Regions from separate parts of the Streptomyces hebeiensis genome, predicted to be linked through region 3. Evidence: riboswitches for the same ligand, from Rfam matches in the RefSeq annotation. Region 3 holds a riboswitch; each other region holds the start of a gene.
The links. Region 3 has a riboswitch for cyclic di-AMP ahead of ACU6P3_RS29465 (LysM peptidoglycan-binding domain-containing M23 family metallopeptidase). Riboswitches for the same ligand answer to the same signal wherever they lie in the genome.
Positions count from the first base shown of each region.

Region 1 (2,190 bases), 2.8 Mb from region 3:
CCCGCGAGATGCTGCGGCGGGAGGGGCTGGACGCCGCCGAGGGCTTCACGACGGCCGTCCTCGCCGAGATCCCGCCCGACGGGGCCGTCGTCCGGCTGGTGAACCGAGGACATCCGGAGCCGCTGCTCGTGAACGGCGACGGCGCGGTACGGACCCTGGCTCCCCGCGACACCGCGCTGCCGCTCGGGATGAGCGAGCTGGGCGGGTGGCCGGACCGGGTCGAGCAGGCCGCGTACCCGCCCGGCGCGACGCTGCTCTTCTACACGGACGGCCTCTCCGAGGCGCGGAACGCCCAGGGGGTGTTCTACGTCCCCAGCGAGCGGCTGGACGGGCGGGTCTTCCAGGGGCCCGACGAAATGCTCCAGGCGCTGATCGACGACGTACGGGTGCACACGGGCGGCGGCAGCCAGGACGACATGGCGCTGCTGGCGGTCACCAGACCCCCCGAGGGGGCCACGGAGCGCCGCCGGACCATACCGATCGTGCTGTGACGGCCCGCGGGGACCGGACGGGCGGGGGCGCCGTGACGATCAGGTCGGTGCGCCGGACACCGACGGGCATCGCGAGGCGCCGTCGGACCGCGCGGGGCCGCCCGGCTGCCGCCACCGGGCACAGCCGGGCACTGCCGGGCACCGCCGACCGCCGGCAGTCGCCATCGGGCACCCATGGGCACCGTACGTAATCGAAAGATCTCCCTCCGCATAACAGTTGACATACCGTCAGGTTTGTTGTCGTCCCCAAAGAGCGGTCAACTCGCCCTGTTGTGCCCGCGTATGCGCTGGTGCGTCCGTTGCGAAGTTGTTAACGATCACTGGGAACAGCTTGGAATAAGGCCCCGACGTCTATTAACGTTCGATAACGCAGCGCGGTCGTCCCAGTCGTCGCCAGAGACGACGCCGTGCGCGGCGCCGAATCCCGCAAGGAACCGGGGAACCACCACATGGGGTGAATCGGACGTCTTTTGCCGCCCTGGCGGCCGAAGCGTCCGTAGGAGACCTTCCTGCTCCGAACCCGTCAGCTAACCCGGTAGGCGAGAAGGAAGGAAAGGAGCACGCCCCAGTGGCGTCCAACAAGCCTGCCCCCGCGGCCACCATCGAAACCCACTCCTTCGCGGCGACGGACGCGACGGAGTCGGAGGCGACGTGGGGGGAGTGGAATCCCACCGCGGAATCCATTCGCCCCGTCCGCGGCAGGCACCGCGTCACCAGCAAGCGCAACGGGCTGGCCCGCAGCTCCACCGTCCTCGGCGTCGGCGTCATCGCCGCCGTCGGCGCGGGTGGCATCGCCACCGCGCAGGACAAGCCCGCGGTCTCCATATCCCTTCCCGACGCCATCGCGGACAACCTTCCGGACGCCTCCTCCCTGCCGGGCATGGGCTCGCTGGCGACGGACGACTCCGAGACCGAACTCCTCGCGAGCGCGCCGCTCACCACCGCCGGGCTCACCGCGGAGGACGCGGAGCAGGGCACCGCCGACGCCGGCGAGGCGCTGCGCGCCCGTATCCTCCAGCAGGCCGAGCAGCAGCAGTCCGCGGCCGAGGCGGCGCGGCTGGCGGCCGCGGAGACGGCGGCGGCCAAGAAGGCCGCCTCGGACGCCGCCAAGCAGCAGTCGCAGGCCGAGAAGGAAGCCGCCGAGGCGAAGAAGAAGGCCGAGGAGGAGGCCAGGGCGAAGGCGGAGGCCGAGCGCCTGGCCAAGCTGGCCGCCAGCTTCTCGCTGCCGACCTCCTCGTACACACTGACCTCCACCTACGGTGAGTCCGGCTCCCTGTGGTCCTCCGGCTACCACACCGGCCTGGACTTCGCCGCCCCGACCGGTACGCCGGTCAAGGCGGTCCACGGCGGCACGATCAAGTCGGCCGGCTGGTCCGGCTCGTACGGCTACCGGACGGTCCTGGAGCTCGACGACGGCACGGAGATCTGGTACGCCCACCAGTCCTCGATGACCGTCAGCGCCGGCCAGAAGGTCACCGCGGGCGAGGTCATCGGCCGGGTCGGCGCGACCGGGAACGTCACCGGCGCGCACCTGCACCTCGAAGTGCACACGGCGGGCGGCTCGGGCATCGACCCGATGGCCTGGCTCCAGAGCAAGGGCGTCACTCCTTGATCCCGCGAATCCCCGGATCCTCGTAATCCCCGGATCCCCGGATCCCCGGATCCCCGTGATCCTCGGATCCTCCTGATCCACAGCGAC
Region 1 is NZ_CM129812.1:4,082,781-4,084,970, forward strand. Features, by position in the region: gene ACU6P3_RS17820 (PP2C family protein-serine/threonine phosphatase) at 1-491, shown strand, start outside; cyclic di-AMP (ydaO/yuaA leader) riboswitch at 897-1,048, shown strand; gene ACU6P3_RS17825 (M23 family metallopeptidase) at 1,060-2,103, shown strand.
Region 1: it holds a riboswitch for cyclic di-AMP, as region 3 does, so the genes downstream of both, ACU6P3_RS17825 (M23 family metallopeptidase) here and ACU6P3_RS29465 (LysM peptidoglycan-binding domain-containing M23 family metallopeptidase) in region 3, are expected to answer to the same signal.

Region 2 (2,190 bases), 2.2 Mb from region 3:
CAACGCGGCCGACGAGAGCCCGGCCGAGAGCGGCGCGGACAAGGAGCGCGAGGCGACCGACCGGGCCTCTCGGGACACCGGTTACGGGCGTGACCTCGGCGCCGGGTCGGAGGACGCCTCCACGGGCCCGGACATCATCAGCGGCGCCGGGCTCGTCGGCCCGTACGCCCCCGACTACAGCGGCGACTTCACGGTGCGCCCGGGCGCGCAGAAGGTCGTCGGCGGCTGGCTGTGACGCCGGCCCTCGGCTGACGCCGGGGGAGGGCCGGAACGGGCTGTACGAGGCGGGCCTGTATGTGGTCGGCCCGTACGAGGCGGGCTCGGTGGGGCCTGTGGGCCGCGCGACGTCGTGTGATGCGTCGCGTGCCCCACAGGTCCCTTGTCGCGTTCCGGGGTGCGCCCCGGCGCACGCCGCCCACCCTCCGGGCCACCCCGTGCACGGGGGCCCACCCCGTGCCTGGTTGTGCCGGCCGAGCTCGGCCGCACCCCTCCGCGCTCGACGGGCTTCGTCGGGCTCCGCCACGCTCGACAGGGCCACTTCGGGCTCCTCCGTACGCGTCAAGGCACCTCCGCACTCCTCCGTGCCCCTGTCCGCGCCGCCCCGCGCCGTCGCCGTACCGCGTCCCGGCTCGCCTCGCCGCCACCGGTCGCCGCCGGCCTCGTCGCGGGCCGGCGGGCGGCCTCGGCAGAGGCCCCGAGTGGCTGCTCAGAGCCGTGATCTGACAGGCCGACAGGATGAGTTCGAGATCGTTTGTCCACTTTCGCGAAAGTGAGACAAGCATCTCTTTGCCGCACCAGTTCCTCCATGGCCCGCCTGTTGGTCTCGTTCGTCTCTCACCTGCGGAAATGCGGCGTTCCTGAAGGGCAGTTAGGGCGTTTTCTCCCTGATGTACTTCTTTGAACAAGCGGCGGGCCTGTGTTTACGGTCTGAACCGCTCGCACCGCGGGCCTCGTCGACCGAAACGCCGAATCCTGCCGTCGGTCGGGGGGAGAGTCGTCGCGTCAAGCGCCGAAGGCAGGAGCGGGGGACCCAAGGTTTCGTGCCGGGCCCGGCCGTCGAGAGACGGCCGAGGGCCGGCTTGGGGTGAAGCCGCGTTGCGAGAGCACGCGGCCGGGCCACTCACAGCCCGAACCCGACAGCTGACCTCGCAGGCGTCGGTGAGGAGATGACCCATGCTGTTTTCCGGCAAGGCCAAGCACCGCCGTCCGTCCAAGGCCGTTCGCTACGCCACGCTCGCCGGGATCACCGGCGCCGCCGTCGCGGCCCCGCTGATCGGTGCGACCTCCGCCTCCGCCGCCAGCACCTCCGAGTGGGACCAGGTCGCCCAGTGCGAGTCCGGCGGCAACTGGTCCATCAACACCGGCAACGGCTACTACGGCGGCCTCCAGTTCTCGTCGTCCACCTGGGCGGCGTACGGCGGTACCTCCTACGCCTCGACCGCCGACAAGGCCTCCAAGTCCCAGCAGATCGCCGTCGCGGAGAAGGTCCTCGCGGGTCAGGGCAAGGGCGCCTGGCCGAACTGCGGCGTGAACCTGTCCGGCGCGTCGAGCAGCTCCGGCTCTGCGTCGGGCAGCGGCTCCAGCGCCTCGAGCTCCGGTTCGAGCTCCGGCGAGCAGCAGTCGCAGCAGTCGCGGCAGACCCAGCCGCGTCAGTACCAGCAGCAGGCTCAGCCCGAGAAGCAGGAGCGTACGTACAGCCAGTCCGCCTCGCGCGGCGAGAGCCGTCCGGCCACGATCAAGAAGGGGGACGGCGAGTACAAGGTCAAGTCCGGTGACACCCTCTCCAAGATCGCTGACGCCAAGAAGGTCAAGGGCGGCTGGAAGAAGGTCTTCGACCTGAACAAGGACGTCATCAGCGATGCCGATGTCATCTACCCGGGCCAGCGGCTCCACCTGAGCTGACCCGAGCCGTTCCCGGCGGCCGGGCCGGCCTCGCGTCGCCGGCCCGGCCCGCCGGGCCCACCGGGTCGCACGGCCTGAAGCGGCGGCCATCCGGCGGGCCGGCTCCGTACCTCCGCTCCCCGTACTCCCCGGCCAGCCCCCGAGCCCGCTCCCCGCAGTCCTCACCCCGTCCCCCCGGTGCTCCCCGGTCCGGCGCGTTTCCCCCGTACGCGCCGGGCCGGGGTTTCACGTCTCCCGGGCCGGAACCCGCATTCCTCGGTCTCTTTCGTCCCAGCGGGCGGGCGCGGG
Region 2 is NZ_CM129812.1:4,718,324-4,720,513, forward strand. Features, by position in the region: gene ACU6P3_RS20355 (transglycosylase family protein) at 1-235, shown strand, start outside; cyclic di-AMP (ydaO/yuaA leader) riboswitch at 998-1,170, shown strand; gene ACU6P3_RS20360 (transglycosylase family protein) at 1,174-1,902, shown strand.
Region 2: it holds a riboswitch for cyclic di-AMP, as region 3 does, so the genes downstream of both, ACU6P3_RS20360 (transglycosylase family protein) here and ACU6P3_RS29465 (LysM peptidoglycan-binding domain-containing M23 family metallopeptidase) in region 3, are expected to answer to the same signal.

Region 3 (2,190 bases):
GGCCGGCGGAGACCGCCAGGGACGACAGGTGCCCGTACTGGGAGTACCGGCCGTCGTCGTGCTTGATGACGACCTGGTTGCCGTACGAGCCGCCCCAGCCCGCGGTCACGACCGTACCGGCGCCGACCGCCTTGACCGGAGTGCCGGAGGACGCCGTGAAGTCCACACCGGTGTGGTAGCCGCTGGACCACATGCCGCCGGAGGCGCGGTACGGCGTGCTCACCGGCGCGTCGACCGGCTTGGTGAAGCCGCCGGTGTCGCTCTTCGCGGCAGTGTCGGCCGCGGACTTCGCGGCCGTGCCGCCGGTGGCCTTCCCCGCGCCCTCGGCCGCGGGAGCGGCGGAAGCCGAGGAGGCCCGGGGCGTCTCGGAGCGCGCCGACGACGGCTTCTTGGCGCCGTCGCCCCCGGCGGACTTCCCGCCGATGGTCAGTTCGAGACCGGGGTGGATCAGCGACGGGTCGTCACCCACGACCGAGCGGTTGTCCGCGTACAGCTTCTGCCAGCCGCCCCGGACCTTGTGCTCGTCCGCGATCTTCGACAGGTAGTCGCCCGCGACCACGGCGTACGTCGTGGTCGCCGCGGCCGCGGCCTGACGCGGCGCGGTGGACGTCTGCGTCACGGACGCCTGGGCGGTGCGGGACACGCCCTCGGCCGCGTGGGCGGAGACGGCCTGCGGCGCGGTGGCGGGCGCGGCCTTCGGGGCGGCGTGCGCGCCGGTGGCGGCGATGAACGGCAGGGCGATGGCGGCTCCGCCCGTTCCGGCGGCGGCGAACCCCCGCGAGAACGTACGGGTCTTGGGGCGTCGGTGCTTACCCTTACCGGGCATGGCGCATTCCTCTCCGGCGCCTACGAGGTGAGCTGTCGGGTTCGGGCTGGAGCTGCCCGGCCACGCGTGCGCGTGACTTCACCCCGAGCCGTCCGGGTCCGTAGACCCGCCCGGCGTACTACCTGGGTCCCCCGCTCCTGCCACGCGTGGATCGATGGATGCGAATTCCGGGCGGCGGCAGGATTCGGCGTTCCGTCCGGATTGAGGCTGAACGTAAGCGAGTCGCCCGGGCGGAACAAGCAGGTCTTTGACCGACGGGGTCGGCCGCCCGGTTATCGGCCGGGCCCGCTCGTCACCCTGCGTGGATTTCACACGGCTCATTTCCGGACGGCATCGCGATAGGGCGGAAGATCACCAGCACGGAACGTCACGAATATGATCCTGCTCACCTGACACCACCCATCTCGGTCACCACCGGGGCAGGTTGGGCCCAATGCGTCTCAATACAGCAATACGGACAGACGGCCATTTACGGTCAATTCCCATGGCGTTGATTGTCCGGGATCGTGCACATCCGGATCGAGCCGCCGAGCCCTTTGCGGCCGGAATGGATGCCGTAGGGTCGGCAGTCGGTACCGTCGGCGGCGGGCGTCGGCGGCTGACACGGAGGAGCAGGCCGTGACGCGAGAGATGCCGCAGTCCGCGCGGACGGAGCCGGAACTGACCGGCGTGCGCAACTTCCGCGACGTGGGCGGACTACCGACCACCGACGGCCGCCGGGTCGGGTACGGCAGGCTTTTCCGCAGTGGCCATCTCGCCAATGCGACAGCCGCCGACGCGGCTTTCCTTTCCTCGCTCGGCCTGCATACCGTCTTCGACTTCCGCAATGCGGCCGATCTGAAGCTGGACGGCGCGGACGTGGAACTGCCCGGCGTACGGAATGTGAACATTCCCCTCTCCGACCCGGCGGAGGGAGCCGACTTCTGGCGCATGGTCAGGGACGGCGATCTCGATCAGCTGCGGGACCTGCTCTCGGACGGAAAGGCCGCGGCCCGAATGATCAATTCGTACCGGTCGATCATCAAGGACCGCACCGCCGAGCACAGCCGCGTCCTGCACGCACTCGCCGAGGAGAGCCTCCCCGCGCTCGTGCACTGCGCGGCGGGCAAGGACCGCGCCGGGCTCTCGGTCGCCGTCTGTCTGCTCGCGATCGGTGTCGAGCGCGACGCGATCGAGGCGGACTACCTCAAGTCGAACGCCCCGGGCCGCCGCTATGCGGTGCGACGCAGTGACAGCACTCCCGCCGGTACGTCCCAGGAAGTGATGGAACTGCTGAGCCCGCTGTTCGACGCGCGTGCCGAATACCTCGCCGCCGCGTTCGAGACCATCGAGACAACCTGGGGCGGAACCGACCGCTATCTCGC
Region 3 is NZ_CM129812.1:6,878,914-6,881,103, reverse strand. Features, by position in the region: gene ACU6P3_RS29465 (LysM peptidoglycan-binding domain-containing M23 family metallopeptidase) at 1-826, opposite strand, end outside; cyclic di-AMP (ydaO/yuaA leader) riboswitch at 831-993, opposite strand; gene ACU6P3_RS29460 (tyrosine-protein phosphatase) at 1,457-2,190, shown strand, end outside.

Region 4 (2,190 bases), 790 kb from region 3:
GTCTCCCGGCTGGCCAAGGCGCTCGGCCTGCTCGCCGAGGCGCTGCGGGCCCCCGCCTTCGCGGACAGCGAGGTCGAGCGGCTGGTCCGCAACCGGCTGGACGAGATCCCGCACGAGACCGCCAACCCCGGGCGCCGCGCGGCCAAGCAGCTCTCCAAGGAGCTCTTCCCCGCCTCCTCGCGCCTGTCCCGGCCGCGCCAGGGCACCGAGGAGACGGTCGAGCGCATCGACGCCGCCGGGGTGCGCGCCTTCTACGAAGCGCACGTGCGCCCCGCCACGGCCACGGCGGTGATCGTCGGCGACCTCTCCGGCGTGGACCTGGACGCGCTGCTGACCGACAGCCTCGGCGCCTGGACGGGCAACACCGCCGCGCCCCGCCCCGTACCGCCGGTGACGGCCGACGACACCGGCCGGGTCGTGATCGTGGACCGGCCGGGCGCCGTCCAGACCCAGCTGCTGATCGGCCGGATCGGCCCGGACCGGCACGACCGGGTCTGGCCGGCCCAGGTGCTCGGTACGTACTGCCTCGGCGGCACGCTCACCTCCCGGCTCGACCGCGTGCTGCGCGAGGAGAAGGGCTACACCTACGGTGTCCGGGCCTTCGGCCAGGTGCTGCGCTCCGCAGCGCCCTCGTCGCCGGGCGGGGCGACGGGCGCCGCGATGCTCGCGATCAGCGGCTCCGTGGACACCGAGTCCACCGGCCCGGCGCTCGCCGACCTCTGGACGGTGCTGCGCACCCTGGCGGCCGACGGGCTCACCGACGCCGAGCGCGACGTGGCCGTGCAGAACCTGGTGGGAGTGGCCCCGCTGAAGTACGAGATGGCGGCGTCGGTCGCGGCCACGCTCGCCGACCAGGTCGAACAGCACCTCCCGGACGACTTCCAGGCGCAGTTGTACGCGCGCCTGGCCGAGACCGGCACGGTCGAGGCGACCGCCGCGGCCGTCAACGCCTTCCCGGTGGACCGGCTCGTCACCGTGCTCGTGGGGGACGCCGCGCAGATCGAGGAGCCGGTCAAGGCGCTCGGCATCGGTGAAGTGACCGTCGTCGCGAGCTGATTCGCGGATCTTCACGAGCTGATCCGTGGATCTCCGTACCACAGAGGGAACCCCGGCGGCGGGCGCTGCCGGGGTTCCGGTCTTATTTCCGTTTTGTTGGTCAATTGGCTTGTTTGAGGGAGAGGTTGCCTGTCTGGGGTGTGGGCTGCGCTACAAAAACACGCGTCCGTTTGGTTATCGAAAGATGACGCGCTTAGCGTCGGTCCGGCTGTTCGCCCGTCCCGCCGCATCCCGTGGCACGGACAGCCATCGCCGAGTTCCCGGTTCGCCGGGGAGCCGGGGACCCACCGTGTCCCTGGGGTGAATCGGACGCCTTCGCGCGGCGCGTGGAGGGGCCCGTAGGAGACCTTCCTGCTCCGAACCCGTCAGCTAACCCGGTAGGCGAGAAGGAAGGAAAGGACCGGCCACCCCATGGCTTTCACCCGCGCCACCGGGAAGCATCGTGCCCGCAGCCAGATGAGCCGTACGAGCGCGAGAGCCGCGGGCGCCGCGACGCTCACCGCGACCGGCGTCATCGGCACCCTCGCGGCCTCCCCGGCGTTCGCCGGTGGTGCCGCCGACGCCCAGGCCGCCTCGCACACCGGTCTGACCGGGGCCGTCGCCCTCGGGGACGACCTGGCCGGTACGGTCGACGACCAGGCCGACGCGCAGGCCCGGGCCGCCGCCCAGGACAAGGCGAGGGCCGTGGCGAAGGCCGAGGCCGAACGCAGGGCGGAGGCCCGCGCCAAGGAGGCGCGCGCCGAGGAGATCCGCGCCGCCCGGGAGGCGGAGCGCAAGCGGCTGAACACCTTCCAGCTGCCCGTCGCCGGCTCGTACGTCACGACCGGCTACCAGTCCGGCGGCTCCCTCTGGTCCTCCGGCAGCCACTCCGGTGTCGACTTCCGTGCCGCCTCCGGCACCCCGGTCGTCTCCGTCGGCACCGGCACCGTGGTCGAGGCCGGCTGGGGCGGTTCCTACGGCAACAACATCGTGATCCGGATGCACGACGGCACGTACACGCAGTACGGCCACCTCTCCTCCATCGGCGTCTCCGTCGGGCAGAGCGTCACCCCGGGCCAGCAGATCGGTCTGTCCGGCGCGACCGGCAACGTCACCGGGCCGCACCTGCACTTCGAGGCCCGTACCAGCCCGGAC
Region 4 is NZ_CM129812.1:6,092,642-6,094,831, forward strand. Features, by position in the region: gene ACU6P3_RS26115 (M16 family metallopeptidase) at 1-1,056, shown strand, start outside; cyclic di-AMP (ydaO/yuaA leader) riboswitch at 1,297-1,454, shown strand; gene ACU6P3_RS26120 (M23 family metallopeptidase) at 1,468-2,190, shown strand, end outside.
Region 4: it holds a riboswitch for cyclic di-AMP, as region 3 does, so the genes downstream of both, ACU6P3_RS26120 (M23 family metallopeptidase) here and ACU6P3_RS29465 (LysM peptidoglycan-binding domain-containing M23 family metallopeptidase) in region 3, are expected to answer to the same signal.